DNA from 4 places in the Nocardioides aquaticus genome. Region 4 is predicted to be linked to each of the others. Evidence: predicted binding sites of a transcription regulator. Region 4 holds the regulator's gene; each other region holds the start of a gene.
The links. Region 4 encodes LexA, which represses DNA repair genes until DNA is damaged. Its sites were predicted from a motif close to TCGAACANNTGTTCGA; they were not measured.

Region 1 (7,337 bases), 2.1 Mb from region 4:
GCCAGGCGCATCGCCTGGGCGGCGGTCATCGGGGTCCCGTCATCGAGCGTCGCGGTCCCCAATGCGGTGGTGAGGAGGTCGAAGGTGGTGGTCGTGATGAACGTGCCGTCGGTGCGCCCCAGCTTCGGGGCGTTTGTGCGGGGGTAGTTCTCGATGAGCTCGCAGAACGCCTCACCCAGCTTCTGCGCCGACGGGCGGCCCTTGACCCATTCCCGTTTCTGCCCGGACTCAGCGTCGGGGGTGCAGTTCACGTGGCCGGGGGCAGCGAACCCGTGGAGGAGCTTCTGCAGCATCTGCCCTTGGACTTCGGGGATCGTGAACCGCCCGTGCGCGGTGCCGTGGCCGTCGAACGACAGCGTGAACCGGCGTTTCTGCGCGGCCTTCGCCTCAGCGGCTTCGAGCCTCTTGCGGTCGATCTCCTCACCGACCTGCGGTGCGATCAGGGTCGGGATGTGCGCCCCCAGCTGCCTCAGCTCGGCGGGATCGAACTCGACCGCGTACCCGACCAGGGCCTCCTCGGCTTGTGTCACCAACCCCGCGTCGAGGTCGTCGGGGAGGTCCTCCAACGCGTTCACGACCACGCGGACCTGGTCGGGATTCATGACACCGGCCGCGAGCGCGTCACGGACCTTCGTCCACCGGGTCTCGAGTGCGGTCGCGAGCCTGACCTGGGCAGCGGACACGTTCTTCTGCGACCGGGTGGCGTTCGCTGCCCACACCCCGGTGGAGGTGCACCCGGTGTCAGCGCCGACCTGGACCTCCTCAGCGTGGGCCAGGACGGCGAGCTTGAAGGAGGCGACCTTGGCTTCCAGCACCGCCAGCGACTGGATGGTGTCGCGGGTGGTGGCGGCATCCAACGCGAACAGGGGCCGCTCCGCCAACGCCGTCACGCTCGCCGACAGGGCGCGGACACCGGCCGGCACGGGGTGTGCGGTGGTGGTGTCCTTGGTGGTGGCCATGGATCAATCCAAGCACTCGCCACCGACAGTCCTGGGGTGTTTCCACAGGTCAGGGGTGGTTATGCCCGCCCAGCACGGATACATTCGATCAAAGGTTCGTTAACAGGATTTAGTGACGGTCTCGAGACGCTCGCTGCGCTCGCCCCTCGACCACCGAGGCGCTGCGCTCGCTCCTCGACCACCGGAGCCGAGCGCCGCCTACCGCCGGTCGAGTCCCGTCGCCAGCCAGGCGGCGCCGATCGCGCCGGCGTGGGGGCCCATCGTGGCCTGCACCATCGGCGGCACCTCGCGGTGGTCGCCGGCGTAGAGGGCGCGGCGCATCGCGACCCGGGCGGGGCCGAGGAGGAGGTCCCCGACCTCCGAGACCCCGCCGCCGACCAGGACCAGCGCAGGGTCGAGCACGGCGATCAACGAGGCGGTGCCGACGCCGAGCCACTCCCCCACCGAGGCGAACGCCTGGCGCGCCGAGCCGTCCCCGGCGCGGGCGGCCGCGGTGACGTCGGGGCCCGCGGTCAGGTCGGGCCGGGTGTGGGCGACCAGCCGCACCAGCGCGTTGCCGCTGGCGTACTGCTCCCAGCAGCCGCGCAACCCGCACTCGCACGGCAGGCCCTGCGGCACGACCTGCTGGTGACCGAGCTCGCCGGCCATGCCCTGGCGCCCTCGGACCAGCCGGCCACCGATGCTGATCGCACCGCCGATACCGGTGCCGACGGTGATCATCACGACGTCGTCGACGCCGCGGGCGGCGCCGTGGGCCTGCTCGGCCAGCAGGGCGCAGCTCGCGTCGTTCTCGAGTGCGACCGGCACCTGCCAGCGCTGCTCCAGCTGGGCGTGCACCGGCTGCTCGCGCCAGGGCAGGTGGGTGGCGAAGCGGACCACGCCGTCCGGCCCGACCAGCGCCGCCGCCGAGACGCCGACCGCGGCAACGGGTCGCCCGTCGGCGACCTCGTCCAGGACCCGGGACAGGGCGTCCTCGATCTCGCCCGGGGTGGCGGTACGCCCCGGGGTCGCCGTGCGAGCGGTCCGCACGACCCGCCCGTGGTCGTCGGTCTCGACCCCGAGCACCTTGGTGCCGCCGACGTCGATGCCGACGACGAGCCCCCGGCCCGGGTCGGCCGTCACCGGGGCCGCCACCGCGGCCGCCACCGGGGTCAGCGCCGGGCCAGGTCGGCGGCGCCGATGACGCCGGCGTCGTTGCCGAGGGTGGCCTGCACGATCTGCGGCAGCGGGCGGTAGCCGGTGCCGATGACCTGGTCGGCGAAGGCGGCGCGGGTCGGGTCGAGCAGCAGGTCGCCGGCCTCGCTGACGCCACCGCCGATCACCACGACCCCGGGGTCGAGGACGGCGCAGATCGACGCGATGCCCTCGCCGAGCCAGCGGCCGAGCCCGGCCAGGCAGCGCAGCGCGAACGGGTCGCCGTCCCGGGCCGCGGCGGTGATCGCCAGACCGGTGATGGCCTCGGCGTCCCCGCCCGCGGCGGCGACGAGCACGGCCGCGCCGGGGTCGGTCGCCGCGGCCTCGCGGGTCTGGCGCAGCAGCGCGCGGCCGGAGGCGTACTGCTCGAGGCAGCCGTGCCGACCGCAGCCGCAGGGCAGCCCGTCCGGCACCACCCGCATGTGCCCGATCTCGGCCGCCACGCCCGAGGCGCCGCGGTAGAGCTCGCCGTCGACGACGACGCCCCCGCCCACGCCGGTGCCGACGGTGACCAGCAGGAGGTCGTCGAAGGCGCTCCCCGCACCGAACGCGAACTCGCCCCAGGCCGCGGCGTTGGCGTCGTTCTCGACCACCACCGGCAGGTGCGTGCGCTCCTGGAGGTCCTCACGGAGCGCGCGGTCGCGCCAGGCGATGTTGGGCGCGAACATGACCACCGAGCGCCCGGAGTCGATGTAGCCGGCGGCGCCGACCCCGACCCCGGTCAGCGCGTGCCGTGAGCCGAGGTCGGCCACCAGGCCGACGATGGCGTCCTCGATCGCCTCGGGGTCCTCGGCCGGGGACACCACCCGGCGGTGCTCCAGGACGGTGCCGTCCTCGGCCACCACGGCGCCCGCGATCTTGGTCCCGCCGACGTCGATGCCGCAGGTCAGGCTCACCGGTGCTCCTCCTGGGACCCGGGGGCCCCGTGCTCATCGTGCTCATCGTCGTGCTCGTCGTGCTGGTCGAGGTCGATCCGCTCCACCCCCGGGCCGGGTGGCCGGGGCGGGCGTGCGGGGCGCGGCGGCGGGGACGCCTCCGGGTCGGTGGGCTGGTCGAGCTGGTCCACGAGGGCGGTGCCCGCGGCCAGCAGCGACCGGGCCGCCGTCACCAGGTGCGAGCGGACCTCCGGCGTGGTCTCCCGGACGGCGTGGATCGCGCGGCAGACCGGGCAGATCCGGCAGTCCTCACCGCCCGTCGCGACGTGCAGGTCGGCGTCGCGCAGGGCACCCATCGCGTCGGCAGCCAGCGCGGCCAGCCCGTCCCCGCTCCACCGGCCCCGTCCGGCACCCTCTTGCGGGCCCTGCTGCGGGCCCTGCTGCGGACCCGGCGCCTGCTCGGTCCGGCCGGTGGTGAACATCTCGGAGAAGGCGTCGAACAGCTTCGCCGCCTCCTCGCCGACCGACCCGACCTCCTCGTACGGCTCCCCGTACGGCCCGTCGGGTCCGTCCGCCCGTCCCGCGCTCACCGGGCCACCGCGCTCTCGGGGGCAGCCTCGCTGGGGGCCGCCGGCCGCACCCCGGGCCGGGCGCCGGCATCCGTCGCCTGGAACCGCACGCGCAGACCGCCCTCCTCGACGCCGGCACCCCGGACCGCCATCCGGGCCAGGACGCCGGGCAGGGCGAGCACGCGGCGGTAGGCGCCGACGGTGACGACGAGGTCGTCGCCGCTGCGGGCGAGGTCGACCTGGTCCGCGTCGGCGAACGGCAGGGAGAGGTGCAGGGTGGCCCCGCCGCTCCAGCGCTCGACGCGGAACGGCGCCGCCGCGGTCACCGCACCGAGCGGGTCGCGACCGGCGTACAGGTTGAAGGCGAGGTCACGCAGCGCGGCGACGCCGACGGGCTCGGCCGACGCGTACCCCGCGCGCCACAGGGGCAGGCCCTCGAACGACGACTCCGCCTCGGCCAGCACGCCCTCCTGCGCGCGCACCCAGCCCTCCCGCCAGGCGTCCCCGGGGCCGGCGGGGAAGACCCGGTTGGCCACGACGCCGTCGACGCGGTAGCCGAAGAGCGACAGCGTCGTCCAGGACCGTCGGGCCTCGGCCAGCACGACGGACTCGGGGTGAGCACCAGGCGTACGGAGGCCTCGGGGCCGGTCAGCAGGGCGCGCACCTCGGCCAGCTCCAGCTGCAGCCGCTCGGCGGCACCGGCGACCTCGGCGTCCGGCGCAGGCACGCCCGTGGCCCGGCTGAGGAGCGGTGCGAGGGCGCGCACGACGCGCCGGTCGGCGGGCACCACCTTGCGGAGGTACCAGCCCAGCGCCTCGGGGAGCGCCAGCAGGCGCAGCGTCTCGGCGGTGGGCGCGCAGTCGACGACGACGGCGTCCCACTCCCCCGACAGCACCTGGCGGCGCAGCTCGAGCAGGGCCAGGACCTCCTCGGCGCCCGGTACGACCGTCAGCTCCTCGGCGGTGACCGGGTCGAGGCCGGCGAGGTGCAGCACGTCGAGCAGGTAGCGCTGGACGACCGACCAGGACTCCTCGAGCCCGCGCTGGGCGTCGACCTGCTGCACGTGCAGGTGGGGCGCGACCGGCGTCGGCTCCGGGCCGACCGGGACCCCGAAGGCGTCGGACAGGGAGTGCGCGGCGTCGGTGGAGAGCACGAGGGTGCGACTGCCGCGGGCCGCCGCGAGCGCGGCCGTGCCGGCGGCGACGGTGGACTTGCCCACGCCACCCTTGCCGGTGAACAGCACGACGCGCACGATCGGTCCTGACCCTGGTCCTGTGTCTGGGCTTCCGGCGCTCAGGCCAGCTGCTCGACGCGCTTCTTCAGACCCTTCAGCGCGGTGTCGATGAGGATCTTCTCGCCCTTGCGCTTCAGCATCCCGATCAGCGGGATCGAGACGTCCAGGGCGAGGCGGTAGGTGACCTCGGTGCCGCCGGGGACCTCGCGCAGGACGTAGGCGCCGTCGAGGGAGCGCAGCATCTTGCCCTCGACCAGGCTCCAGGAGACCTGCCGGTCGCCGTCCCAGGTGTAGGCCAACGTGTACTCGTCCTTGATCGGGGAGACGTCGAGGACGAAGAAGACCCGGTCGGCGCGGCCTGCCGCGGGGCCGTCCCCGACCCGGTCGAGGACCTCGGCGCGCTTCATCCCGGTCGCCCAGGCGGGGTACGACTCGAAGTCGGCGATGACGGCCATGACCTCGGCGGGCGTCGCGTCGACGACGAGGGACGACGTGGTCTGCTCCGCCATGCTCACACCCTTCCGATGCTGCGCGGGCACGCGGTCGCGACGGGGCGCGACCGGGGTGCCGGACGATCGGCGAGACTACCGGACGCCCCGGGCGTCCCACCGGATGGCGTCCCCCGGCCGGCAGCGCAGTAGCCTGCCCCCGCCGCCACCAGCGGCGGCGCCGGACCAGCGAGACCAGCGAGGAGGAGCCGTGCGGGAGTACTCCACCCCCCGGACCACCCCCGCGCCGCTCACCGGCAGCCTCACCGACGACCTGCTGACCAACGCCGACCAGGCGCCGACCGCGGTCGCCCTGCTGCGCCGCACCACCGCGTCCGACGGCACCTGGGACGAGGTCACCACCACCGCCCTCCGCGACGAGGTCGCCGCCGTGGCCCGGGGCCTGCTCGCCGCCGGGGTCCACGCCGGCGACCGGGTCCTGATCGCGGCCCGCACCCGGTGGGAGTGGACCGTCGTCGACTACGCGCTGTGGTGGGTCGGGGCCATCAGCGTCCCCCTCTACGACTCCGTCTCGGTCGACCAGCTGGCCCGGGTCCTCGCCGACGCGCCGGTCGTCGCCGCCGTGGTCGGCGACACCGCTGTCGCCGACCGGCTCCGCGAGGCCGCCGGCACGGGCGTCCCCCGCCACACCTGGGTGCTCGACGACGGCGGGCTCGACGCACTGGTCACGGCCGGGCGCGGGCCGGACGCCCCGGACGACGAGGCGCTGGAAGCCCGTCGGGCCGCGGTCGGGCCCGACGACCTGGCCACGCTCCTGTTCACCTCGGGCACCACCGGGCGGCCGCGCGGCTGCGAGCTCACCCACGGCCAGCTGATGGCCGGCGCCCAGGCCTGCCTGGACGGCCTGCCGGAGCTCTACCGCACCCCGGACCCCGACGACGAGGACGACGACGGACCCTCGACGCTGCTGTTCCTCCCGCTCGCGCACGTGCTGGCCCGCTCGGTGCAGGTGGCGTGCGTCCGCGCCCGCGTCCGGATCGCCCACGGCTCGGACCTGCGCCGGCTGACCGACGACCTGCAGCAGGTCCGCCCGACCTTCGTGCTGGCCGTGCCGCGCGTCCTGGAGCAGCTGTTCAACACCGTCTCGCTGCGCGCGGCCGCCGACGGCCGGGGACGCGTCTTCGAGAAGGCGGCCGACACCGCCATCGCCTGGTCCCGCGCACGCGAGCGCGGTCGGGTGCCGGCCCGGCTCCGCGCCCGGCACGCGGCGTACCAGCGCCTGGTCCGCACCCGCCTGCACGAGGCCCTCGGCGGGCGCTGCCGGCACGCCGTCTGCGGCGGCGCGCCGCTGGGCGAGCGGCTCGGCCACTTCTACCGCGGCATCGGGATCAGCGTGCTCGAGGGCTACGGCCTCACCGAGACCGCCGGCGCGGTGACGGTCAACCAGCCCGACGCCACCCGGATCGGCACCGTGGGTCGGCCGCTGCCCGGTGCCGGCGTGCGGATCTCCGACGAGGGCGAGCTGCTGGTGCGCGGGCCCCAGGTCTTCCGCGGCTACCACGGCCTGCCCGGGCTGACCGCCGAGGTGCTGACCGCCGACGGGTGGCTGCACACCGGCGACGTGGGCGAGGTCGACGACGAGGGCTTCGTCCGGGTCACCGGCCGTCAGCGGGAGATCTTCGTGACCGCCGGCGGCAAGAACGTCGCCCCCGCGGTGCTCGAGGACAAGGTGCGCGCGCACCCGCTGGTCAGCCAGTGCCTCGTGGTCGGCGACGGGCGCCCGTACGTCGGGGCGCTGGTCACCCTCGACCCGGACGCCGTCGCGCTCTGGGCCGAGCGGCACGGCACGTCGAAGGACCCCGCGAAGCTGGTCTCCCACCCGGCCCTGCTGGCCGACGTGCAGGCCGGCGTGGACGAGGCCAACCTCGCGGTGTCCAAGGCCGAGTCCGTCAAGCGCTTCCGGGTGCTGCCGCGGGACTGGACCGAGGAGGACGGCGACCTGACGCCCAGCCTGAAGCTGCGCCGCTCGGTGGTCCTGCGCCGCCACCGCGACGCCA
Region 2 (7,337 bases), 940 kb from region 4:
CCTCCTGCTGCACCAGGCCGCCACCCAGGTGTGGAGCGACGCCGACCGGTCCGCCGCCGACTCGCCGCTGCACGACCTCGGCCTCGGCGTCTATCTCGCGCACTCCCAGGCCAGCGCCCTGCTCCCCGACGACTACGAGCTGCCCGAAGTCGACGAGGACGCGGAGCTCGAGGAGCGCACGCCCCTGCAGCTGCTCACCGAGGCCGAGGAGCTGACCCGTCCCCTGCCGCTTCACCGGCCCGACCTGGTGCACGGTTCCCAACTGGTCGTCGACCTGTGCGACCTCATCCGGGAAGCCCGCGGCCTTGGCTACTGACCCGCGGCTGGCGTACGCCGACATCGACGAGGAGCTCTTCGACGTCGACCAGATCCCGATGACCTCGCGTGACATGCGCAGCGTCGGCGAGATGCTCTTCGACGTCGACTACCTGGCGCGCCAGCTGCTGATGGACGTCGACGGAGACGCCGCCGGCACGCTGCTGCGCAGTTGGCCGACGATGGTCGCGGCCGCCGAGGACCTGTGGGCATCCCTGCCCGGTCGACGACCTGGCGTCGACGAGCGCGACCGGCCCATCACCAGCCTCTCCGCCCAGGCCGCCACCATCGAGACCAGCCTCTCCGGCCGCACGGCCTGGCCAGGGCAAGGCCCGACCAGTCCCCGCATCGACCAGATGACCCAGACCTTCCTCAACGCCGCCTCACTGGTCCGCCGCTACGGCGCCGAGATCCCCCACGAGCAACCCCACGTCCACCGCGACCTCGAGGCAGCACGCACCCGGATCATGCACGGGCTCTACATCACCGCCCACGCCGTCAACGTCGCGCTCCACGAGCATGGCCGCGACCGCGTCAACGACGCCCGCGGCGCCGGCCGACGGATCCACCTGGCACAGCACCACTCCCCCTACGCGATAACGCCCACCGGTGTCTGGATCGACCGGATGTCCGCCTGCGAGAACACCGCCCGCAGATACCTGACCGACCGGTTCACCCAAGCCCTCGCCGGCGAAGCGATGCGACCCGCAGACGACCCCGGCCGGCTGGCGCAAGCACTGGCCAACTGGGACATCCAGACCCACCGCGCACTGGCCCGGGACCTCGAACCGTCCAACATCCTGCTGATCACCCGCACCCAGGGGCTGATCGCCGGCGCGAGCATGCTCCTCGTCGACGCGGCCGCGACCGCAGGCGTGCTCGAGCGCTCCGAGCGCCTGGTCCCCGCCATCGCCGAAGCAGGTCGGTCCTGGAGCAACCTGGCCAGCCGCTGGGGCGACCTCGCTCCCCCAGGAGCCCGCCTCGAGGAGCCGCTGGCCCGCGCGGCCGAGGAGGTCCGCGCCGCGTACCGCCAGATCACCCACGACAAGACCACCCTGGCCAGCCCCGAGGTCATCGCCGGACGCCCAGGGCTCCCCCAAGCCGTGCCCGCAACGCTTCGCGCGATCGAGGCCGGGGCCGAGCTCGCGATCGTCCTCGCCGAGAAGGCCGACGCACCCGACCTCATCGGGCCGGCCCGGGCCCTGTCCCGCCGGGCGCACAACGACGTCGAGGCCGGCCTGGCAACGGCGCCGGCACTCGACCGCGACGTCGTCTGGGTCTCCCCCGCCGACATCCTCGCCAAACGACTAGTCCCTGTCCCGGCACCAGTCTCGGAGGCAATGCGCGCAGCCAGTAGCGCCACCAGTGCTGCCGCGATCGCCGCTTCCGCGGTCGCGGCGCTGCATGGTCTGGGGGAGGAACGTCGCCTGTCGGTTCGGGTAGACGGGGCGGCTCCTTTCTGGGGTCCAGCGTAGGTGTGGGGTCTGTCGGTGCAGGGCGGCATGATGACCGCCACGAGCACCGGGAAGCTGTGACGGAAGTGGCAGGTGGGTCGTACGGCGGTTCGGCCTCGCGGCTCGAGCGGCTCCCGATACGCTCACCGAGATGAGAGGGTGATGACGTGGCCACGAACAGCGCGATCGAATGGACCGAGGTCACCTGGAACCCCGTCACCGGCTGCGACCGGGTCGCGGCCGGCTGCGACAACTGCTACGCGCTGGCGCTCGCGAAGCGCCTCAAGGCCATGGGCGCGGAGAAGTACCAGAACGACGGCGACCCCAGGACATCGGGGCCCGGCTTCGGGGTGACGGCCCACCCACGGGCCCTGACCGAGCCGTACCGCTGGCGCACACCGAAGGTCGTGTTCGTAAATTCGATGAGCGACCTGTTCCACGCCAAGGTGCCGCTCGACTTCATCCGCGACGTGTTCGACGTGATCCGCGAGACCCCGCAGCACACCTACCAGGTGCTGACCAAGCGCGCGCACCGCACGGCGAGGATCGCTGACAAGCTCGACTGGCCGAAGAACCTCTGGATGGGCGTCTCGGTGGAGTCGTACGACGTCGTCGACCGCATCGACCATCTGCGAGCCGTCCCTGCTGCGACGCGGTTCCTGTCGTGCGAGCCGCTACTGACGGCGCTTCCCGGGCTGAAGCTCGACGGCATCGACTGGGTCATCGCCGGCGGCGAGTCCGGGCCCCGTGCGCGCCCGATGGACCCCGCGTGGGTGGAGGACATCCGCGACCAGTGCGTCGAGGCCGGCGTGGCGTTCTTCTTCAAGCAGTGGGGCGGCCGGACGCCGAAGGCGAACGGTCGCGAGCTCGACGGGCGGACCTGGGACGACATGCCGCAGCTGGCTGCAGCGCTGGGCTAGCCCGCGGCCTTGCGGATGACGTGCTGGTGGGGCTTCGTGCCCTTTGTCACGAACTCGACCTCGCCCGCCTTCACCAGTGCGCGGAGCGCCGCTGTGAACGCGGTTTCCTTGGCCTCGCCGTAGAGGTCGCCGTAGACGCCCTGGACGTGCTGGACCACCGCCTTCGGCTGCCCGTCAGCGGTCAGGCGGCGTAGGTTGTCGGTGACGTGCTCGATCGCCTTGACGTGTTCTCGTTCGAGCTGGTCGGCCACGGTGTCCCACAGCATGCCCTCGCGCTCGTCCGGGTCCGGGCCGAGGAAGTCGATCCACTTCTCGCGTGCCTTGGCGGCGGCGACGCCAAACACCCAGAAACCGTGGGGGTCCTGGGTGAGGAACGTCAGGTAGTAGACGGGCTGGTGGTGGACCTGCCGGCGTACCGGCGCGACGACGAACCCGTACTTGGTGCCGTCGGTGAGACGTCGGGCGTATTCGATGGCGACGGCTTCGGCCGCTGACTCCCAATCCTGTCCGCCAGAGGCCTTGTGTGCCTGGACGGCGACGTCCCGCCACCACTCGCCGCCGCACACGGCGTCCGCCTTGGCGACGCCGCCGAGGTCGAGCTGACCCTTCTTCAGCTGGCCTCCGGCACGCCGGATCAGGTCGGCGCTGAAGTTGAGCAGCACCTCGGTCCGCGGCCACGCGCCGCGCTTGCGGAGGACGCCCTCGATCGAGTCCATCGGCAGCACGGCACCGCATGGGTCGAGGAAGACGAACAGGCTCGCCCCGGCGGCGAGCTGCAGCGCGTCGTCGAGATGGTTGCCGCAGTCCCCGTTGTGGCTCGCGATTGTGATGCCGCGGGCGCGGTACTCATCGGCGACCTTGTCCAGGCTCGCGTAGTCCTCGCGGGCCTTCTCCACTAGGAGCAGATCGATCTGGGTCGTCGCCTTGACCTTCTGTGCGGCGATCATCATGTGCTCGGCGGAGCCCGCTTCACCGGTGTCGAAGCGCCCGCGCCCGGCGAATCCGTCGAAGAGCACCGCCCGCTTGGGGTTCAGCTTGCTGGCCGTCATCGTCGCAAACCGGATGACGTACTGCTCGAGGATGCCGTGCTTGTAGACCGACTGCGGCTTGGGGCTGTCGAGCAGCCCTCCGTCTGTCCCCGTGGGCATCGCTACCTCGGATTCCCTGCCACCGGACTACCGGTTGCCCTTGGCGCGGTTGTGGGTCACGCAGAGCATTGTCAGGTTGGCCAAACTCGTCGAGCCGCCCTTGGACCAGGCGGTCACGTGGTCGGCGTCCATCTCGTTCTGCTTGTAGATGCGCGCCTTGTTGTTGTCCCCGCCGATTGCGCACAGCGGGCAGTTCGACTCGCCGGCGGCCTTGGCCTTCTTGGTCTGCTGCTCGTAGGCGACGCGCTTGTCCTTGTCGTCGAACAGCCGGATCGCCAGCAGCTGCGGCTGCTTCTCGCCGCCAAGCAGGAACTCGTAGATCCCCTTGCTGCTGGTGACCGCGGGGTCGCCGCGCAGCTCGTTCACGCGGCCTTCGATCGTGGCCGCGCTGTACGACGTCGAATGGTGCTCCTCGTAGAGCGGGCCCCACTCGAGGCCCCGCATCTCCTTGTCCGGCGGGCGGATGAAGACGCTGCCGACCCAGTCGATCACGGATGTGAAGTAGGTCTTCAGCTGGGCGATGTCGGTGTCGTGGCGGTGCTGCGCGAGGTAGGCGTCGACGCCCTTGCCCTGGGACGATGCGACCCAGTCCAGCGCGACGGCGAGGACCTCCTGCCGCTTGGGGTCGCCCTTGACGTACGAGGACCACTTCTGCATGTTGGCGTTGTTCGAGTTGCTGTACTCGGCCTTCGCCTTGGTGATGAAGGGCCCGGAGTAGATCGCGTTGAGCAGCTCCTGCTTGTTCAGCGGGACGCCGGCGATGTTGATGGTCTGGAACCACTCCTTGATCTCGGACTCGGTGCCCTGGCACTCGTAGACCAGCAGCGGGCTCTTCCTCAGCAGCGCCTGGTCCTCGAGCGGCAGCGAGGAGAACGTCTGCTCCTTGCCCGCGACCTGGATCGCGAATTTGCCCGTGATGAACCGTCCGATGCTGGTGATTCGCTGCTGTCCGTCGAGGACCTCGAGCTGGTCGTTGTCGTCGTCGACGTTGAAGTAGATCAGCCCGAGCGGGTAGCCCTTGAGCAGCGAGTCGATGACGGCGACGTCGCGCTTGCCGTCGTTGTAGATGTAGTTGCGCTGGAACTCCGGCTGGATGACGAGCTTGCCGTCGAGCCCGAACAGACCCTTGCCCTCGAGCTCGTTGTAGACGAAGCCCTTGAGGACCTCGTCGGCGGTGTACTCCTTGAGAGTGGTCTCCACTACGCGTCCTTCCGCCGGATGAACAGCCGCTTGTAGATGCGCTTGACCGGGTAGCCCACGTCGAAGTACGTCCCCTCGCCGAACGAGTCGGTGCGGACGAAGCAGCCGAGCGTTCCGGTGTTCGACTTCATCCGGACCCCGTCGACGACCCGCTCCTTCGGTCCGTAGGTCCGTGTCGGGGCGAAGTCGCCCTCGCTGCTCCCGACGATCTCGAACTGGTCGGGGTTGTACTTGTCAAGGAAGGTGATCGGGACGCCCATCAGGCCGTCGTGATCGCTGGGGATCGCGTCGACGAACGGCACCTCGATCGCCGGGAAGTTGTCGTAGGTCGGGTAGCCCCGCCCGCGAACCTCCTTATGCTTGCTGAACTTGACGTTGTCCGCCTTGGTCATCAGCTGCAGAGGCTCGTGACGGCGGCCGTGGTCGATATTGGTAAACCAGCAGGAGTTCCCGAGCCGCGTGTAGTCGCGCTCGTCGTCCGAGGGGTAGCCAAGCTTCTCGGCCTTGAGCCGGTCGGCGTCCGACACCTTCGCGCCCTTCGGCACGCCGAACACCATGTCGGTGCTGTTGGCCGTCGCGCCCTTCCAGAGCTCGTTCGCCATGATGTGTGGGAAGACCTCGTTGTAGGTGATCGCGTTGTTGTTGCCGATCACGGAGCACTTCCGTCCGCCGCCTACGACCCAGGTCATGAACGGGCGGAACAGGCTGAAGGGCGGATTCGTGATGACGAAATCGGCCTCGTCGCGCAGCGCCGTCACCTCCTCGCTGCGGAAGTCCCCGTCGCCCTCCAGGTACTCCCACTGGAGGTCCTCGATGTTGACGACGCCGTCGTCGTTGATGTCCTTCGGCTCGAGCACAAACTTCTTGCCGTTGGCGTGCGTCTTCGTCTCGTCGAACTTCGGGTCGCCCATCTCGAAGAGCGTGGGCTCGTACGAGAACAGCGCCGGGTTGCTGTCGGGGGCGTACGACGTCGAGATCAGCTTCTTCAGGCCGTAGTCCATGAAGTGCAGCGCGAAGAACTTCGCGAAGTTCGACCACTCCGGGTCGTCGCACGGCAGCAGGACCACCTTGTCGCGGAAGACGTCGGGGTCGTACTCGAGGTAGGCGTTCATCTCCCGCTCGATGTCGCCCCACTGCGTGTAGAACTCGTCGTTCTTCGCGGCCTTCGCCGCGCCAAGATGACTGTTCGCCGACTGCGTGGTCGTCATCGTGCCCCTGTCCTCAGCCTGATTGCACCGCCGAGAGTGGGGCGCGCCTTGCGGGGAATCCTATCGGCGCGCGGGGACAGTTGTACGCGGGACGAGGCGACACGGCCGCGTAGGCCGAGCCGCTGCGGCGGGCGAGCTCGATCAGTCTTTCCTCAGCCGCTCGAGCTCGGCTTCAGGGCGCTCGGGTGCTCATTCCTGGCCTCCCCACAGCAGCTCGAGATCCGGTTCGTGGATGACGTCCAGGCGCTTGTCGAGGGCGTAGGCCGCGGGCTTGGGCACGACCAGGCGGCGCAGCTGCCGCTCAGTGGTGCTGTGCTGCACCGGGGTGTCGTCGTCGTGATTCATCGCGGTCCCCCTCAGCGGCCCGGGGCCATTCGGTCGGTCTCTGGCTGCGTGCCCGGGATGTCGCGCTGCTGGCCGGGTGGCTTGGGGACGAAGGACTCGTCCAGGTCGGCGGCGATGTCGCGCATCTGGGTCTGGCATCGCTCCCACTCGCGGGGGTGGATGCCGTTCTGCAGGGCCGAGGCGACGATGGCGGCCATGGAGTAGGGCCGGTCGGCGGGCACCTGGTCGAGCGCGCACCAGGCCTTGGTACCGTCGCCGTGCAGCCAGCTGGCGAAGCCAGACATGGAGGCCGGCGCCGCGCGGACCTCGTCCGGGCCGCGGCGGGTGAGGTCGGTCCAGATAGCCATGTGGGAGGTGGAGTTCTCCCGGCTCATGTCCTCCCAGAGCGCGTCGCGGGTGCTGATCGTCTCCAGTGCGACGAGCATCCGTGCGCCGTCGACGTCGGAGAGCCGGTTGCCGTCGGTGTGGAACTGCTCTAGCCGGTCCAGGGCCCAGTCCCGCTCTGCAGCGGGTGTGCTGGCCTCGGCTGCGGCTCGGGCCGCCGGGATCAGCTCGGCGATCGGCTCCCGGTCCCCGACCATGGACGCGGCCAGGGACTCGCGGCTGGCGGCCGGCTGGGCGGCGCCGGTCAGCACGGTCGCGGCCGCGATCCGTTCAGCGGTCGACGGGGTCTGCAGCCCGGTCTGGCCGGTGTTGAACTCGCGCCAGCGCTCGCCGTCGGACCACAGCCTGATGTCGGTAGTGATG
Region 3 (7,337 bases), 230 kb from region 4:
ACGCCTCGAACGCGGCCCGCTCGGGCCGTGTCACGTGGGTGCTGGTGGCGAACGCGGCGATGTCGAAGACGTCCTCGTCCTGCGGGGCGATGTTCCAGTCGCCGACCAGGGCGGTCGGGGTGTCACGCCACGACCCGGCCGCGTCGTGCAGGCGGGCCAGCCAGTCCAGCTTGTAGTGGTAGTGCGGGTCGTCGACCTTGCGCCCGTTGGGCACGTAGAGCGACCAGACCCGCACCCCGCCGCAGGTCGCCCCCAGGGCGCGCGCCTCCGCGGCCGGCGGGTCGCCGAAGGCGGGCATCTCGGGGAAGCCCACCTCGACGTCGTCGAGGCCGACCCGTGAGATCACGGCCACGCCGTTCCACTGGTTCGTGCCGGCCACGGCGACCTCGTAGCCGAGGGCCTGCAGCCCCATCAGCGGCAGCTGGTCCTCGCGGCCCTTGGTCTCCTGCAGGGCCAGCACGTCGACGTCGTGCCGGGCCAGGAAGGCCTCGACGCGGTCGATGCGGGAGCGCAGGGAGTTCACGTTCCAGGTGGCGAGTCGCACGGGCCAGAGCCTAGGGCGTGCCTCAACGGGCACGGGGATCCACGCGGTGCGTGCCGTGGTGGGGGTCGGTCCAGGTGTAGGTGCCGTCGCGCTCGCGGCGGTAGGACCAGGCCCGGGCGGTCTTGACCCGGTGGTGGCGCCGGCAGAGGGGGGCGAGGGCCTCGGGGCAGGTCTGACCGGGTGGCCCACCCTTCTCGGGAGGCACGTACGGCGTGACGTGGTCGAGGTCGCAGTCGCGGGAGTCGACCGTGCACCACGGGAACACGCAGTGGCGGTCGCGCAGCACGACCAGCTCGCGCAGCTGCGGCGACGGGTCGTGGGCGTCGGTGACCAGGTCCGGCCGGTCGCTGCTGGTGGCAGTGAGGTCCAGGATCCCGACGACCGTCACGACGCTGTGCTGGAGCCAGGGCCCGAGCCGCGCCAGGGTCAGCGCGCCCAGACGCTCGACGGCGGCGACCTGCTCGGCGGGCGGGCGCGGGTCGTCCGGGTCGGGCGCGAGGTGGACGTAGACGCGGGCCTCGCGGCGCCGGGTCCGGGCCGGGGGTGTCGTCGTCACGGGTGCGGCCGGGTCACCGGTCTGGACCGTGCCGCGGACCAGGTCGGTGATCCTGCCCAGGGCGCGGGCCCGGCGGACCCCGAGGTCCTCGGCCGCGGTGGTGGCGGGACCGGCGGCCCCGGGAGCCCCTAGAGCCTCGGAAGCCAGGTCGGCCGCGACGTCGCCGACCAGCTCGTAGAACCGGTTCAGGTCGTCGGTGTCGCCGTGCGCCTCCAGCCAGGAGGAGCCGTCGTAGGTCCCGCCGGGGCCGACCTCGGGACCGACCCGGACGTCCCACCCGCGCCGGGCCAGCTCCTCGCGCGCGGCCTGCGCGGCGGGGTCGTGCTCGGCGGCTGCCTGGCCCACCGCGCGGTCGATCAGCACGGCGCCGATGCGGTGCAGCCGCGGCGAGACGGCCTGGTCGACGGCCGCAGCCGCGGCGGCGTTGAGCCCGTGGGTGGCCTGGGCGAGCCGGCGGGCCCGCCAGGCCGGGACCTCCAGCGACTCGACCCGGGCCCACGCCAGCGGCAGCCGGTGCACGAGGTCCTGCACGTCGTGCATCACCTGCAGGGCGGCGGAGGTCGACATCGAGAACGCGGTGCCGAGCGGTTCGGCGCTGAAAGGCTCGAGAGCCGGGCAGCCGTCCCCGCCCACGGCCTCGTCGGGGTCCAGCCGCCACCGTTCCGCCGGGTCGCCGCCGCTCGGCGCACCGGTGTCGGGGTCGGCGGCGACCACCCGCCGGCGGCACCAGTGCGCGGTCAGCCGGAGACGTCGACGCTCGGCCTCGCGGCTCGCCACCTCGGACTCCTCTGCCAGGTCCAGCAGCCAGTCGTCGTCGAGGTCGGCCAGCACGGCGGGGAACCCGGCGCGGTCGGTCTCGATCTCCATGACGCCATGCTATCGAACATGCGTTCGAATGGCAACGGACTGAGGAGGTCGGTGGACGACCGGCCCGCGGGCGTACCGGCGGGAGACGATTCGGGGTGGGCGGCGTACCGCCGTAGAGTTCCCGCCCGTGGCACTCACCATCGGTATCGTCGGTCTTCCCAACGCGGGCAAATCGACCCTCTTCAACGCCCTGACCAAGAACGACGTCCTCGCGGCGAACTACCCGTTCGCGACGATCGAGCCGAACGTCGGTGTCGTGGCCGTGCCCGACGCGCGGCTGCCGCAGCTCGCGGAGGTCTTCGGCTCCGCGAAGGTCCTGCCGGCGACGGTGGAGTTCGTCGACATCGCCGGGATCGTGGCCGGCGCGTCGCAGGGGGAGGGGCTGGGCAACAAGTTCCTCGCCCACATCCGCGAGTCCTCGGCGATCTGCCAGGTGACCCGCGTCTTCCGTGACGAGGACGTCACCCACGTCGACGGCAAGGTCGACCCGGGCAGCGACATCTCGACCATCCAGACCGAGCTGATCCTGGCCGACCTGCAGACGCTGGAGAAGGCGCTGCCGCGGATGGAGAAGGAGGCCAAGGGCAAGAAGGAGCTCGGACCCCTCGTCGCCGTCGCGCAGGAGGCGGTCGGCCACCTCGAGCGGGGCACGCCGGTGATCGACACCGACCTCGACGTCGCGCTCCTGCGCGAGCTGTCCCTGCTGACCGCCAAGCCGTTCATCTACGTCTTCAACTGCGACGGCGACGAGCTCGCCGACGAGGACCTCAAGCAGCAGATGCGCGACCTGGTCGCCCCGGCCGAGGCGATCTTCCTCGACGCCAAGTTCGAGGCGGAGCTGGTCGAGCTCGGCGACGAGGACGAGGCTCGCGAGATGCTCGCCGAGATGGGCGTCGACGAGCCCGGTCTCGACGTGCTCGCCCGGGTCGGCTTCGACACCCTCGGCCTGCAGACCTACCTGACCGCGGGGCCCAAGGAGTCGCGGGCCTGGACGATCCGGCGCAACGCCACCGCCCCGGAGGCCGCCGGCGTGATCCACACCGACTTCCAGAAGGGCTTCATCAAGGCCGAGATCGTCTCCTTCGACGACCTGATGGCCGCCGGGTCCATGGCCAAGGCCAAGGAGGCCGGGAAGGTCCGCATGGAGGGCAAGGACTACGTGATGGCCGACGGTGACGTGGTGGAGTTCCGCTTCAACGTCTAGCGCCCCGCTGACCGGCGCCGGATCCGCGTCTGTCGGGGACGTGCATGCTGCCATGGGCTGCGTTCAGCGGGCGGTTCGTTGACTGTCGATATAGCGGAGGACGACCTCAGTCATATGAGAACTGAGGCGCCGCTCCTCGCTCCCATCTTCCGCTCGGACGGTCAGGCGCGCCTGCCGCACGACATCGACGTCATGGTGCTCGGGGAGCCGGACGTCGACGCGGTCTACGAGGCGTGCGCGCGAGTCGAGGCCGCGGTGCACCGTCCCGTGAATCCGACGATCCTCACCCTGCGGAGTTTGCGGCGGCGTCCGGGTTCCTGGACCACGTCCGTAGCGGGCCGGCGGTCGCCGTGATCGGGGAGCTGCCGTGGCGCTGACTCCGCTCTCGCGCATCCAGCAGGCGACGGTCGTCGCGCTGTCCTCGACGAGCCGCCCGCGGACAAGGCTGCGCGAGAGCTCGACCGACTGCGACGCGCTCGCAACCAGGACCGCTACGAGGCGAAGCCGGTGGGGGCCGCGGCACGACTGAAAGCACCGTCTCAGTCCGCTTCGTCGCAGCCCGTGACGCGCGTGGCACGGGTGTGCGGGCCGGACCGGTCACGTGTCCCCGTCGGGGAGCTCCCCGAACCCCTCCTCGACCAGGGTGCGGGCGGTGTCGACCGCCCGCTGCGCGTCGGGCCCGGTGGCCGAGACCGTGATCGCGGTGCCCTGGCCGGTGCCGAGCGTCAGCAGCTCCAGCGAGCTGGCACCGTCGGCCTCCCTCCCATTCGCGGCGACCGCGACCTCCGCGTCGAGCCGGCCGAGCGCCGCGGCGAGCTGGGCCGCCGGACGGGCGTGCAGACCGCCGGGGTTGACCAGCGTGAGCGTGACCGACGTGTCCGGCGGTCCGGTGCTGCCGTGCTCGTCGGACGGTCCCGCCGCCGCGGGCTCGCCGAGAGCGCTCCGCTTGGGCTCCAGCGCGGACTCCGCCTCCCGCGCCACGGTGGCGAGGTCCGCACCGCCCGCGGCGCGGACGACGGCGGCGACCAGGCCCTCGACCAGCGGTGCCGGGCTCAACCGCACCTCCACCCCGTCCAGGTCGGCGAGCTCGATCGCGAGCTCGGCGCTCATCACCGCGGAGCCGAGGTCCATCAGCACGAGCACGCCGTCGGGGCTCGAGGCGTCCGCCAACGCCTCCGCCACCGCGGTGGCGTCGGTGCCGAGCCCGCCGTCGACACCGGCGGCGACGGCCACCGTCGGGCCGCCGTGCGGGGTCATCTGGGTCGCCAGCTCCACCACCGCGTCGGCGAGGGCACGGCTGTGGGAGACGACCACGAGGCCGATCACCGCGAGCCCGTCACCCGACGGCGTCGGCGAGCGCCTCAACCAGCATCGTGGCCGAGGCTGCGCCCGGGTCGGTGTGCCCCTTGCTGCGCTCACCCAGGTAGCTCGCCCGACCCTTGCGCGCCTCCAGCCCGGTCGTGGCCTCGCGCCCCGTCGCCGCCGCCTCGGCCGCGGCCCGGAGGCCGGTCGCGAGGTCGGCGCCGTTCGCCACCGCGTCGGCGAGGGCCTCGACCGCCGGTGCCAGGGCGTCGACCATGGTCTTGTCGCCCAGCTCCGCCTTGCCCCGGGCCGCCAGGCCCTCGACCCCCGCGCGGAGCATCCCGAGGACCGCCCCGGCGTCGAGGGTGGAGGCGTCACCCGCGGCACCGGCGGCCCGGAGGAAGAAGGTGCCGTAGAGCGGGCCGCTGGCACCGCCCACCGTGCTGACCAGCTTCATCCCGACGGCCTTGAGCAGGCCCGCTGCGGTGTCCGGGGCGTCGTCGGCTGCCACGACCGCCATCACCGCGTCCATCCCCCGGGTGAGGTTCGTGCCGTGGTCGGCGTCACCGATGGCAGCGTCCAGCTCGGTGAGGTGGTCGCGATGCTCGTGGACGGAGTCGCGGAAGGCGGCCAACCAGGCCACGAGCTGCTCGTGCGTGAGGGAGTCGGCCATCCCTCAGGCCCCCCACCGCAGGCCGGGGGTGCTCACCGGGGCGTCCCACAGGCGCAGCACCTCCTCGTCGGCGGCCAGCAGGGTGAGCGAGGCGCCGGCCATGTCGAGGGAGGTGATGTAGTTGCCGACCAGGCATCGGGCGACCTCCACACCGGCGCTCTCGAGCAGGCTGGTCACCTCGCCGTACATCAGGTAGAGCTCGATGAGCGGGGTGCCCCCCATGCCGTTGAGCAGGGCGATGGTGGGGCCGGCGGTGAAGTCGTGGTCGGCGAGCACCGGGTCGACCAGCTGTCGGGCGATCTGGGACGCACCGGTCAGCGGCTCGCGGTGGCGTCCGGGCTCACCGTGGATGCCGACACCGACCTCGATCTCGTCGTCGGGGAGGTCGAAGGTCGGCCTGCCCGCGGACGGCACCGTGCAGCTGGTCAGCGCGATCCCCATCGAACGACCCCCGTCGCTCACCCGCTGCGCCAGGCTCGCGACGGCGTCGAGGTCCTGACCCTCCTCCGCGGCCGCTCCGACGATCTTCTCCAGCAGCACGGTGACGCCGACGCCCCGGCGTCCTGCGGTGTAGGTGGAGTCCTCGACGGCCACGTCGTCGCGGGTGACGACCGTGCGGACCTCGACCCCGCCGTCGGCCGCGGCCAGCTCGCCGGCCATCTCGAAGTTCATGACGTCGCCGGTGTAGTTCTTCACGATGTGCAGCACGCCGGCGCCCCGGTCCACGGTCGTGGTCGCCTCCGCCATCTGGTCGGGCGTGGGTGAGGTGAACACCTCGCCCGCGCAGGCGGCGTCGAGCATGCCCGGCCCGACGAACCCGCCGTGCAGCGGCTCGTGCCCCGCGCCGCCCCCGGAGATCAGGGCCACCTTGCCGTCGGCCTTGGCCTGGGCGCGGTAGACGATCCGGTTCGCGTGGTCCACCCGCAGCCCGGGGTGCGCCGCGGCGACCCCGCGGAGGGACTCGGCCAGGACGTCGGCGGGATCGTTGATGAGCTTCTTCACGACAGTGCTCCCTCGTACGCATGGTGCGGCGTGGTCGTGCGACATGGTGCGGGCGGCGTCAGCACCGGAGGATCGAGTGTTCGCCTCGCGCACTCGGCGCGTCAAGAGGCGGAACGCCCTACCGCGGGCGCCGCCGGGCCTGCGGCTCGGCGGCGCCCGGGTCTCTCAGGCGGACGGGCCGGCCGCGCCGACGAGCGGCTGCGAGGGCTCGCTGATCGTGAAGGCCGGGTAGCCCGCGGCCGCCTCCTCCTCGCACTTCTGGCGGTACGTCCCCACGCCCCCGATGTAGGAGAGCAGCCGACGCGGCTTGCCGGGGACGTTGGAGCCCAGGTACCAGGAGTTGGTCTTCGGGACGAGTGTCGCCGAGGCCACCTCCTCGTGGTGCGCGACCCACGCCTCCTCGCCCTGGGCGGTCGGCTCGATCACCGACCGGCCCTGCTCACGCACCGCGCGGATGGCGTCGCTGATCCACTCCGTCTGCTGCTGCAGGCAGGTGGTCATGTTGCACAGGGCCGCCGAGGGCGCCAGCGGGACCGCCGTGGTCAGCATGTTCGGGTACCCGTGCACCATCAGCCCCATCGTCGTGCGGATGTCGCGGGACCAGTCCTCGGCCAGCGAGCGCCCCCCGCGGCCGCGGATGTCGATCCGGGTCAGCGCCCCGGTCCCGGCGTCGAAGCCGGTGGCCAGGATGATCACGTCGAGCTCGTGGACGGTCCCGTCGGCCAGCTCGATCCCCTCCGGCCGGACCCGGACGATCGGGTTGTCCTTCACCCCGACCAGGTCGACGTCGTCGCGGAGGTAGGCCTCGAGGTACCCCCGCTCCAGGGGGACGCGGTGGGTGCCGAAGCCGTAGTCGGTGGGGACCAGGAGGTCGATCAGGCGCTGGTCCTGCAGACGCGCCCGCATCTTGCCGCGGACGAACTCGGAGACGGCCTCGCTGACCTCCTCCTCGAAGAACATCTCGCCGAAGCCGGCCAGCCACAGCTTGAGGGAACCGTCCTGGAAGACCTCCTCGAGGACCGCCTCGCGCTGCTCGGGCGTGCAGTCGGCCCAGACGTGCTCGAAGTCGTACTCGAACCCGGTGAAGGTGGTCGGGAGGTTCGACCTCAGCTCCTCGAAGCGCTCCTTGTAGGCCTCCTGCTCGGCGGGACCGTACGTCGGGTTCTTCATCGGGATGACGTACTGCGGG
Region 4 (7,337 bases):
AGGCAGAGCACCGCGTCGAGGTCGTCGCGCGCCGCGATCCCGCGGTAGGCCGCGAACATGCCGGCCTGCCAGTTCGCGCAGGACACCACGCCCAGGCGCAGGCGGCGTACGGCGGCCCGCGCGCGCGGGGCGGTGCGCAGCCGCCCGACCGGGCTGCGGCGGCCGTCGAGGACGAAGCGGTAGTGGTACCACCGGTCGGCCTCGAGCCCGTCGACGTCGACCTTGACCGTGTGGTCGCGCGACGGCCCCGTGACGACGCTGCCCCGGCGCACGATCCGCCGGAAGTCGGCGTCCCGGGCGACCTCCCACCGCACGGTCACGCGGGGCCCCTGGCCGGAGCCGGGGGTCGAGGCCGGCGTCGGGGTGACCCGGGTCCAGATCACGACCCGGCGGGGGAGGGGGTCGCCGGAGGCGACACCGTGGGCGAAGGTGCGCCGGTCGGCGCGGCGACGCGCGGCATCGGGGGCGGCGAGCGCCCCGGGGGCCGGGGCGCCGGGGGCGAGGGCGGCGGTGCCGAGGGCGCCGGCGGCGCCGGTCCTCAGGACGGTACGACGGGTCGGGGTGGTCACAGCCTGATCCAACGTCACGCCGGCCCCGGGGTCACCGCCCCGGACGAAGCCGCTGGCCAGTGTTCACCTTCCGGCCACGTCGGGCGCGCGGGGAGGGGCCCCGGGTCAGCGGGCGCGGGCGGTGGCGCGGAGGACGGCGGGCTGACGGTCGTCGCGGGCGTACCCCTGGCAGGAGACCGAACCGAGGCTGAAGCAGTCACGGATGCGCGTGCTGGCGTTGACCAGGTGCACCTCGACGGCCTGGACCCGGCGGGTGGAGAACGGCGTCCGCACCGAGGCCTTGCCGTTGCGGTCCAGCGCGACCCGGCTGGTCTTCGCGGTGCCGTCCGGTGCGACCACGGAGATCCGCAGCTCGGAGCCGCGCCTCGGCGCCGCCAGGTCGGCCTTGACGCGCAGCACCCAGCGGTTGGACTTCAGGCCGCCCCCGGGCTCGAGGCGCACCGTCGAGCCCGTGAGGTGCCCGAGGCGTCGGGTCGAGGAGTACGCCGTGCGGCGCAGGGTCAGCTCGCGCTGGTCGGCCACGGGGCTGCGCGGGTAGGCGTTGGCGTTGCCCTCCTCGTAGCGCTGGCGCGAGAAGCGGTTCGCCGCGACGTAGTCGGCGAACTGGGCCCGCACCGAGGTGCCGCGCGCCTTGAGGACTCGCTGGAGGGCGGCCAGCGAGTAGGTCTCGTCGGGGTTGAGGAAGTCGGCCTCCTCCCACACGTCGCGCGCCAGGGTGGGCAGCCCGCCCTGCTTGGCCGGGAACCTCTCGGTCAGGAAGCGCCAGAACGACCACGCGCCGTAGACCTCCTGGCCACCCCGGTCGAGGTCCATCGGCCGGGCGGGCCTGCCCATCGGGCCGTACCGCAGGTAGGAGACGTTGTCGTCGACGCCGTCGAAGGTCTCGTCCTCGACCCAGGTGGCGGTGCCCTCCATCAGCCAAGGGTCCTCGAAGAGGTCGTAGGCGAACTGGACGGCGTGGAAGTACTCGTGGGCGACGGTGACGTCCAGGTTCTGCTGGGGCGTGTTCCGGGGGTACTGCTGGCGGACGTAGTCGTTGTCGAGCACGCAGTAGGCCCAGGTGCTGAACCGCGCCGAACCACCGTCGTACGGGCCCTCGGGGTCGGAGGTGCAGTAGCCGTAGATGGCCTTGTCGCCGATGTCGGCGAGGTAGATGTCGGTCTTGGCGTTCCCGCCGTCGTTGCGCGCCCGGCCGTCCCTCCTGGGAGCGCGGTAGCCCGCGGCGACGTAGGTGTCGTGGACCCCGGCCACCGAGGTGAGCACCCGCCGGGCGAAGCGCGGCGTGGCGGCGTCGGCGGTCGAGTCGACCCGGTGGACGCACACGTCGGCGTTGCAGGTCGGGGCGGCCTCGCGGACCCGGTAGCGCACGCCGAAGGGCGAGCCGTTGCCGTCGGTGGGACGCGCCAGGTAGGCGTCGGCCGTGGCGCGGTCCTGCCGGGACAGGTCGCCGCGCGCCGCGAGCAGGTCGCGCAGCGCCAGGGTGACGTCCCGCTCGTCGGCCACCGGGGGCCCGGGCTCGGTCTCGCCGGGGTCCGCGGCCGGCCCGCCGACGCCGTCGGCGAAGAGCTCCTGGACCTCCTCCAGCGTCTCCTCGGGCAGCGGGGGACGCTCGCCCAGCACGACGTCGGGCAGCACCGGGACCGAGTCCGGAACGGAGCCCGGGACCGAGCCGGGGCCCGGGTCGGGATCGGCCGCGGCCGGCACCGCGGTGAGCGGGGCCAGGAGCAGCACGCTCAGCACACCCCCGAGCAGGGCGGTGGTGGCAGGACGACGCATGGGGGGCTCCCGGGGGTGGGCGGTGCGGGCAACCCGCAGCGTACGTGCCGCCCCCGACATCCCCGGGACCGCTCACCCGACCCCGGGGACGGGTCCTACAGGCTGCGCAGGACGGCGGTGACCTTGCCCAGGATCGTGGCGTGGGTGCCGTCGATGGGGGAGTAGGCGGCGTTGTGCGGCATCAGCCACACCTGGCCGTCCTTGCGCTGGAAGGTCTTGACCGTGGCCTCGCCGTCGATCATGGCGGCGACGATGTCGCCGTTCTCGGCGGTCGGCTGCTGGCGGATGACCACGAAGTCGCCGTTGCAGATGGCGGCGTCGATCATCGACTCGCCGCTGACCTCGAGCAGGAAGAGCTGACCGTCGCCGACGATGCGGCGCGGCAGCGGGAAGATCTCCTCGATCCGCTCCTCGGCCAGGATCGGGCCACCGGCGGCGATCCGGCCGACGACCGGCACGTTGGCGGCCTGCGGGACGACGTCGCCGACGCCCGTCTCGTCGATGCTGGACTCCTCGCCGCTGCCCAGCGAGCGGCGCGAGGCCATGTGCTCGGGCAGGAACACCTCGAGGGCGCGCGGGCGGTTGGGGTCGCGCTTGAGGTAGCCCTTCTCCTGCAGCACGCGCAGCTGGTGGGAGACGCTCGAGGTGCTGGTGAGGCCGACGGCCTCACCGATCTCGCGCATGCTCGGCGGGTAGCCGCGTGCCTCGAGGCACTCCTTGATGTGCGTGAGGACGCGCTGCTGGCGCGGCGTCAGCCCGGTGGCGTCCGCCGGGCCGTCGGGCAGCTCGCTGACGTTCTTCTTGGGCATGCGGGTGCACCTCTCCGGGGTCGGTGTGACAGGAGTGACGCTAGACCGTCGGGCACCCCCACTTCAAACACCTGTTCGAACCCGCGTGTCGCGGGTGACCGGCCAAGGCTGTCGAACAAATGATCGAGCGGGGTCTTGCGCTCGTTCGAACAGGTGATCTACTGTCGCTCAGGTGTTCGATCGAACGTCTGATCGACCGGGCCCGACCGCCTCGTCACCGAGGGCTGTCGGCGCCGGCCTCTAGACATTGGTTCGTCCACCACCGACCCCGGTGGTCAGCACCGCATCCGGCACCGCTGACCGCCCCCTTCCCCAGGAGGTCACCATGAGCGCCACCCTGCAGTCTGCCCGCCCCACCACCACCGTGCGTCTGACGCGTCGGGGCCGGCTGGCCGTGCTCCTCCTCGCACTGGTCGTCCTGCTCGCCGCCGGCCTCCTGCTGGCGCAGGCCTCGATGGCCGACGGCGAGGACACCCCCGACCCGACCCGCGTCGTCGTGGTCGCCCCGGGCGAGACGCTGTGGGGCCTGGCCCAGGAGACGGTGGCCGCGACCGGTGAGGGCGACGCCGCCTCGGTCGTCACCGACATCCAGGAGCTGAACGACCTCGACTCCGGCGTGCTGCAGGCCGGTCAGGAGCTGCGCGTCCCGCTCGGGTGACGTGTCGGCCACCACGCCGGCGCATCGACCCGCGCCGCTGGTGGGCTAGAGGCTCGTCGACGACTCGACCCCGTCGACGAGCAGGGGAACGCTGAGGGGCGGGGTGGCCACGGCCGCCCCGCCCCTCACGCATCTGCCAGTCGTGTCAGCGCACGCGGCGCCCGACGTACCCCTCGCTCGTCGCGACCGTGTCGACGTCGTTCGCGTGCCCCACGGAGGGAGCCGCCGGCGGGGTCGCCAGCAGCCGCAGGATCCGCGCGACCAGCATCAGCCCGGCGAACAGGCACGCCACCGCACCCAGCGACGCGAGCCCGAGGAACCACCACGCCTCGCCCCGTCCGCCGCGCGCCTCGGACCCGAAGTCGATGGCCGCGAAGACCAGGTAGCCCCACGCCACGACGAGCAGCGTGACCCCCAGTGACAACCCCAGGAGGGTCGGTGAGACTCGTCGCTGGGGCCGGGGACCTCGTCGCGACCCGGCTCGCTTTCCGCCCATGGGGGTCATTGTGTAGGACGAGAGGGTGGGGGCGTGGAGGAGTTGCCCGACATCGTCGGTCCGGATCCCGCCGTGGTCTTCTGTGGCCAGGCCGGTCAGGACAGTCCGAAGACCCGCGAGCACTACTACGCGACCCCCGGCAACTCCTTCTGGGAGTGCCTGCACCTCGCCGGGATGACGCCCACGCTCTTGCGCCCCGAGGACGACCACCGGCTGCCCGCGCTCGGCCTGGGGCTGACCGACCTGGTCGGGCGCCCGTCTCCCGACGGGACCCGCTATCTCGCCGACATCGACGACCTCGTCGCCAAGGTCGAGCGGTGGGAGCCGGACTGGCTGGCCTTCACCGGCAAGGGCGCGGCCCAGCAGGCGGCCCGGGCGCTGGGTCGCAGGCCACCGAAGCTGCTCGGCGCCACCGAGTGGTACGTCGGGCGCACCCAGGTGTTCGTGCTCCCCGGCCCCAGCGGCGCCAACCGGCGTCCTGACTACGACGGCCGTCCCACCCGGGTGTCCTGGTGGCGCGAGCTCGCGGAGATGGCGGACCTCGCCGACCTCGCGGGTCCGGACCTGGAACCGTCCGACGCATGACCGGACCGACACCGCCCTCGATCAGCGCCTCAGCGATGAGCTCGACCGGTTCGACCTTCAAGACCAAGGCGGTCGGTCGCGGGTGCACGCACGCGTTCGTCACCCCCTTCACCTTCCAGGCTCCCGCGTTCTACCGGCGCCTGGGGTACGAGGAGATCGTCCGGCGGAAGCCCGTCCCCACGCCGGGCCGCGACGACGTCCACCTGCGCAAGGACCTCGGGCAGCCGGGCATCGACGTGACCGAGACCCGGTAGAGGCGTCGACCGGGATCTGGATGGGTCCGACGAGCAGGCATCGCGGAGCACGCGAGAACGGACTGGACTGCAGCACTAGCGTCAGAGGATGCCGACAGACGACGACCGCCCAGGCGGTGCGAAGGCCACCAGTGACTACCGCAGCCTCCCGCGAGACGTGCGGCTCGACGAGACCATCGCCACCGTCGAGGCAGAGACGGTGCCGGACCCCCGGGCGGGGCGGAACGTGGACCAGCACCGTGCCCTGCGCGACGACTGACCAAGGCCGCCTCACGCGCTGCTGAACTGCCCGGGCGGGCGGTCGACGCGCGGGCGTCCACTGGCCGGACTGAGACCGCGGACACCTACCGCCGAGGCGGGGGGTGAGGGTAGCCTTACCTCATGACCGGCGAGCTGCTGCGCAACCCCGCCTCGACCTGGGCCGAGCAGGCCCGGACCTCGGTCGCGGGTGCCCGCACCGGCACCCTGCGCACCCGCAGCTGCCGTACGCCCTCCACCGAGACGCTGGTCTCGGTCGACGTGGCCGAGGACGGCCGCGTCCGGGTCCTCCTCGCTGGCACTTCGCCTGCCGTCCCGGCGCTGGCCGCCTGCCGTGTCGCGACCCTGACGCTGCCCGGTCCCGGCTCGCGGGTGGTCCGGCTGACCGGTTCCTTCACGATGGACCGCCCCGACGACACCGGGATGCGTGCGTACGTCCCGACGCTGCTCTCGATCCGCCTCGTCGAGCCCGGCCGCGACGACGTAGTGGTCCCGGTCGACGCGTTCCTGCGCTCCGAGCCCGACACCTTCGGTCACCACGCCGCCGCCGTGCTGCGCCACCTCGCCGCCGTGCACGGCGAGGACCTCCTCGCCGGTGCCCGCGCCCAGGGGTACGACGCCGCGGCCGTGGTGCCGCTCGTGGTCGACCGCGACGGCGTGGAGCTGGCCGTGCTGACTGCCGAGGGCGTCGACCGCTGGCACGTGCCCTTCGACGGCTGCGGCGCCGCGACCGGCGCCGACCTGCGCACGGTGCGCCTCCCGGTCGACTGCTCCTGCCCCGACCGGGTCTGACCTGCCGCATCCGCCAACGCAGGCAAGCCTTCCCTTTCTGGAACCAATCAAGAAAAGGTGTCACAGTAGGGACATCCCCGATCGGAAGGACCGTCTCACCATGAGCGACACGATGCAGAGCACCGACCTGACCACCTCCGCGAGCGCCGGCGCGCACACCGCCCACCCGCCGTACCGCGCCTCGGAGACCCTCGGGGCCCACCTGCAGCAGCTGCTGGTGGACCTGACCGACCTGCACCTGCAGGGCAAGCAGGCGCACTGGAACGTCGTGGGCAAGAACTTCCGCGACCTGCACCTGCAGCTCGACGAGGTCGTCGACGACGCGCGCACCTTCTCCGACACCGTGGCCGAGCGCATGCGCGCCCTCTACGTCGTCCCGGACGCCCGCGCCGCCACCGTCGGCGCGCAGACCAGCCTGCCGGAGTTCCCCTCGACCGAGGTCGACACCGCCGAGACCGTCGACCGCATCGTCTCCGCGATCTACGCCACCGCCGGCACCGCCCGTCGCATCCACGACGAGGTCGACGCCGAGGACCCCACCTCGGCCGACATCCTGCACGGCATCCTCGAGCGCCTCGAGCAGCTCGCCTGGATGATCGACGCCGAGAACCGTGTCGCGAACGCGTCCTCGCCGCGCTCGATCACCCCGTGATCACCCGGCGGCGCTGACGGCGCCGCCACCCCTCGTACGGCCGCTCCCGCATCGCGCGGGGGCGGCCGTTCTTGCGTCTGGGACCGCGGAGCCGACCAGCCGACTGCTACCGGGGATCAACCCGGACCAGGGTGCGCCCCAGCCGACTCGATCCGCAGCTCGCCAGTCGGGCTGGCTGCAGCGTCATGGAGATTGTCCCGCGACAGCCGGGCTGGCATGAGAACCTTCGCGCCATGAGTGAGAGCGACCCCGGTGTCCCCGCTGGCGCAAACCCGCCCGGGCCGGGTTGGTGGCAGGCCAGCGACGGGCACTACTACCCGCCTCAGCAGTCACCGGGCCTGCCGCCTCCTCCAGGCGCGTACCCGTACTTGCCACAGATGCATGTCCGAGCCACCAACGGGTTGGCCATCGCTTCGATGGTGCTGGGCATCCTGTGGCTCTACTGGGTCGGCTCGATCCTGGCACTCGTGTTCGGCTATGTCGCCCGT

Region 1: a site for LexA is predicted at 1,044-1,059, ahead of ENKNEFLB_RS07610 (HNH endonuclease signature motif containing protein). Genes of this name have one in related genera too.
Region 2: a site for LexA is predicted at 1,868-1,883, ahead of ENKNEFLB_RS14910 (DUF5131 family protein). Genes of this name have one in related genera too.
Region 3: a site for LexA is predicted at 1,980-1,995, ahead of ENKNEFLB_RS18350 (HNH endonuclease signature motif containing protein). Genes of this name have one in related genera too.

The regions. Positions count from the first base shown of each region.
Region 1 covers NZ_CP075371.1:1,563,864-1,571,200, reverse strand. Annotated here, with positions in the region: gene ENKNEFLB_RS07610 (HNH endonuclease signature motif containing protein) at 1-959, opposite strand, end outside; gene ENKNEFLB_RS07605 (ROK family protein) at 1,158-2,081, opposite strand; gene ENKNEFLB_RS07600 (ROK family glucokinase) at 2,111-3,049, opposite strand; gene ENKNEFLB_RS07595 (hypothetical protein) at 3,046-3,618, opposite strand; gene ENKNEFLB_RS22435 (ArsA family ATPase) at 3,615-3,923, opposite strand; partial or broken gene ENKNEFLB_RS07590 (ArsA family ATPase) at 4,008-4,816, opposite strand; gene ENKNEFLB_RS07585 (SRPBCC family protein) at 4,891-5,340, opposite strand; gene ENKNEFLB_RS07580 (AMP-dependent synthetase/ligase) at 5,531-7,337, shown strand, end outside.
Region 2 covers NZ_CP075371.1:3,073,463-3,080,799, forward strand. Annotated here, with positions in the region: gene ENKNEFLB_RS14900 (hypothetical protein) at 1-316, shown strand, start outside; gene ENKNEFLB_RS14905 (hypothetical protein) at 306-1,790, shown strand; gene ENKNEFLB_RS14910 (DUF5131 family protein) at 1,937-2,689, shown strand; gene tcmP (three-Cys-motif partner protein TcmP) at 2,686-3,837, opposite strand; gene ENKNEFLB_RS14920 (HNH endonuclease family protein) at 3,865-5,037, opposite strand; gene ENKNEFLB_RS14925 (adenine-specific methyltransferase EcoRI family protein) at 5,037-6,245, opposite strand; gene ENKNEFLB_RS14930 (hypothetical protein) at 6,435-6,590, opposite strand; gene ENKNEFLB_RS14935 (DUF4192 domain-containing protein) at 6,602-7,337, opposite strand, start outside.
Region 3 covers NZ_CP075371.1:3,776,606-3,783,942, reverse strand. Annotated here, with positions in the region: gene ENKNEFLB_RS18355 (exodeoxyribonuclease III) at 1-544, opposite strand, end outside; gene ENKNEFLB_RS18350 (HNH endonuclease signature motif containing protein) at 567-1,967, opposite strand; gene ychF (redox-regulated ATPase YchF) at 2,095-3,171, shown strand; gene ENKNEFLB_RS23075 (HPr family phosphocarrier protein) at 3,769-4,128, opposite strand; partial or broken gene dhaM (dihydroxyacetone kinase phosphoryl donor subunit DhaM) at 4,105-4,497, opposite strand; gene dhaL (dihydroxyacetone kinase subunit DhaL) at 4,508-5,146, opposite strand; gene dhaK (dihydroxyacetone kinase subunit DhaK) at 5,150-6,148, opposite strand; gene ENKNEFLB_RS18325 (flavin-containing monooxygenase) at 6,314-7,337, opposite strand, start outside.
Region 4 covers NZ_CP075371.1:4,010,850-4,018,186, reverse strand. Annotated here, with positions in the region: gene ENKNEFLB_RS19520 (alkaline phosphatase D family protein) at 1-569, opposite strand, end outside; gene ENKNEFLB_RS19515 (MXAN_6640 family putative metalloprotease) at 675-2,345, opposite strand; gene lexA (transcriptional repressor LexA) at 2,441-3,154, opposite strand; gene ENKNEFLB_RS19505 (LysM peptidoglycan-binding domain-containing protein) at 3,480-3,812, shown strand; gene ENKNEFLB_RS19500 (hypothetical protein) at 3,958-4,236, opposite strand; gene ENKNEFLB_RS19495 (mismatch-specific DNA-glycosylase) at 4,342-4,893, shown strand; gene ENKNEFLB_RS19490 (N-acetyltransferase) at 4,890-5,147, shown strand; gene ENKNEFLB_RS19485 (hypothetical protein) at 5,236-5,406, shown strand; gene ENKNEFLB_RS19480 (hypothetical protein) at 5,529-6,197, shown strand; gene ENKNEFLB_RS19475 (Dps family protein) at 6,298-6,849, shown strand; gene ENKNEFLB_RS22965 (DUF4190 domain-containing protein) at 7,083-7,337, shown strand, end outside.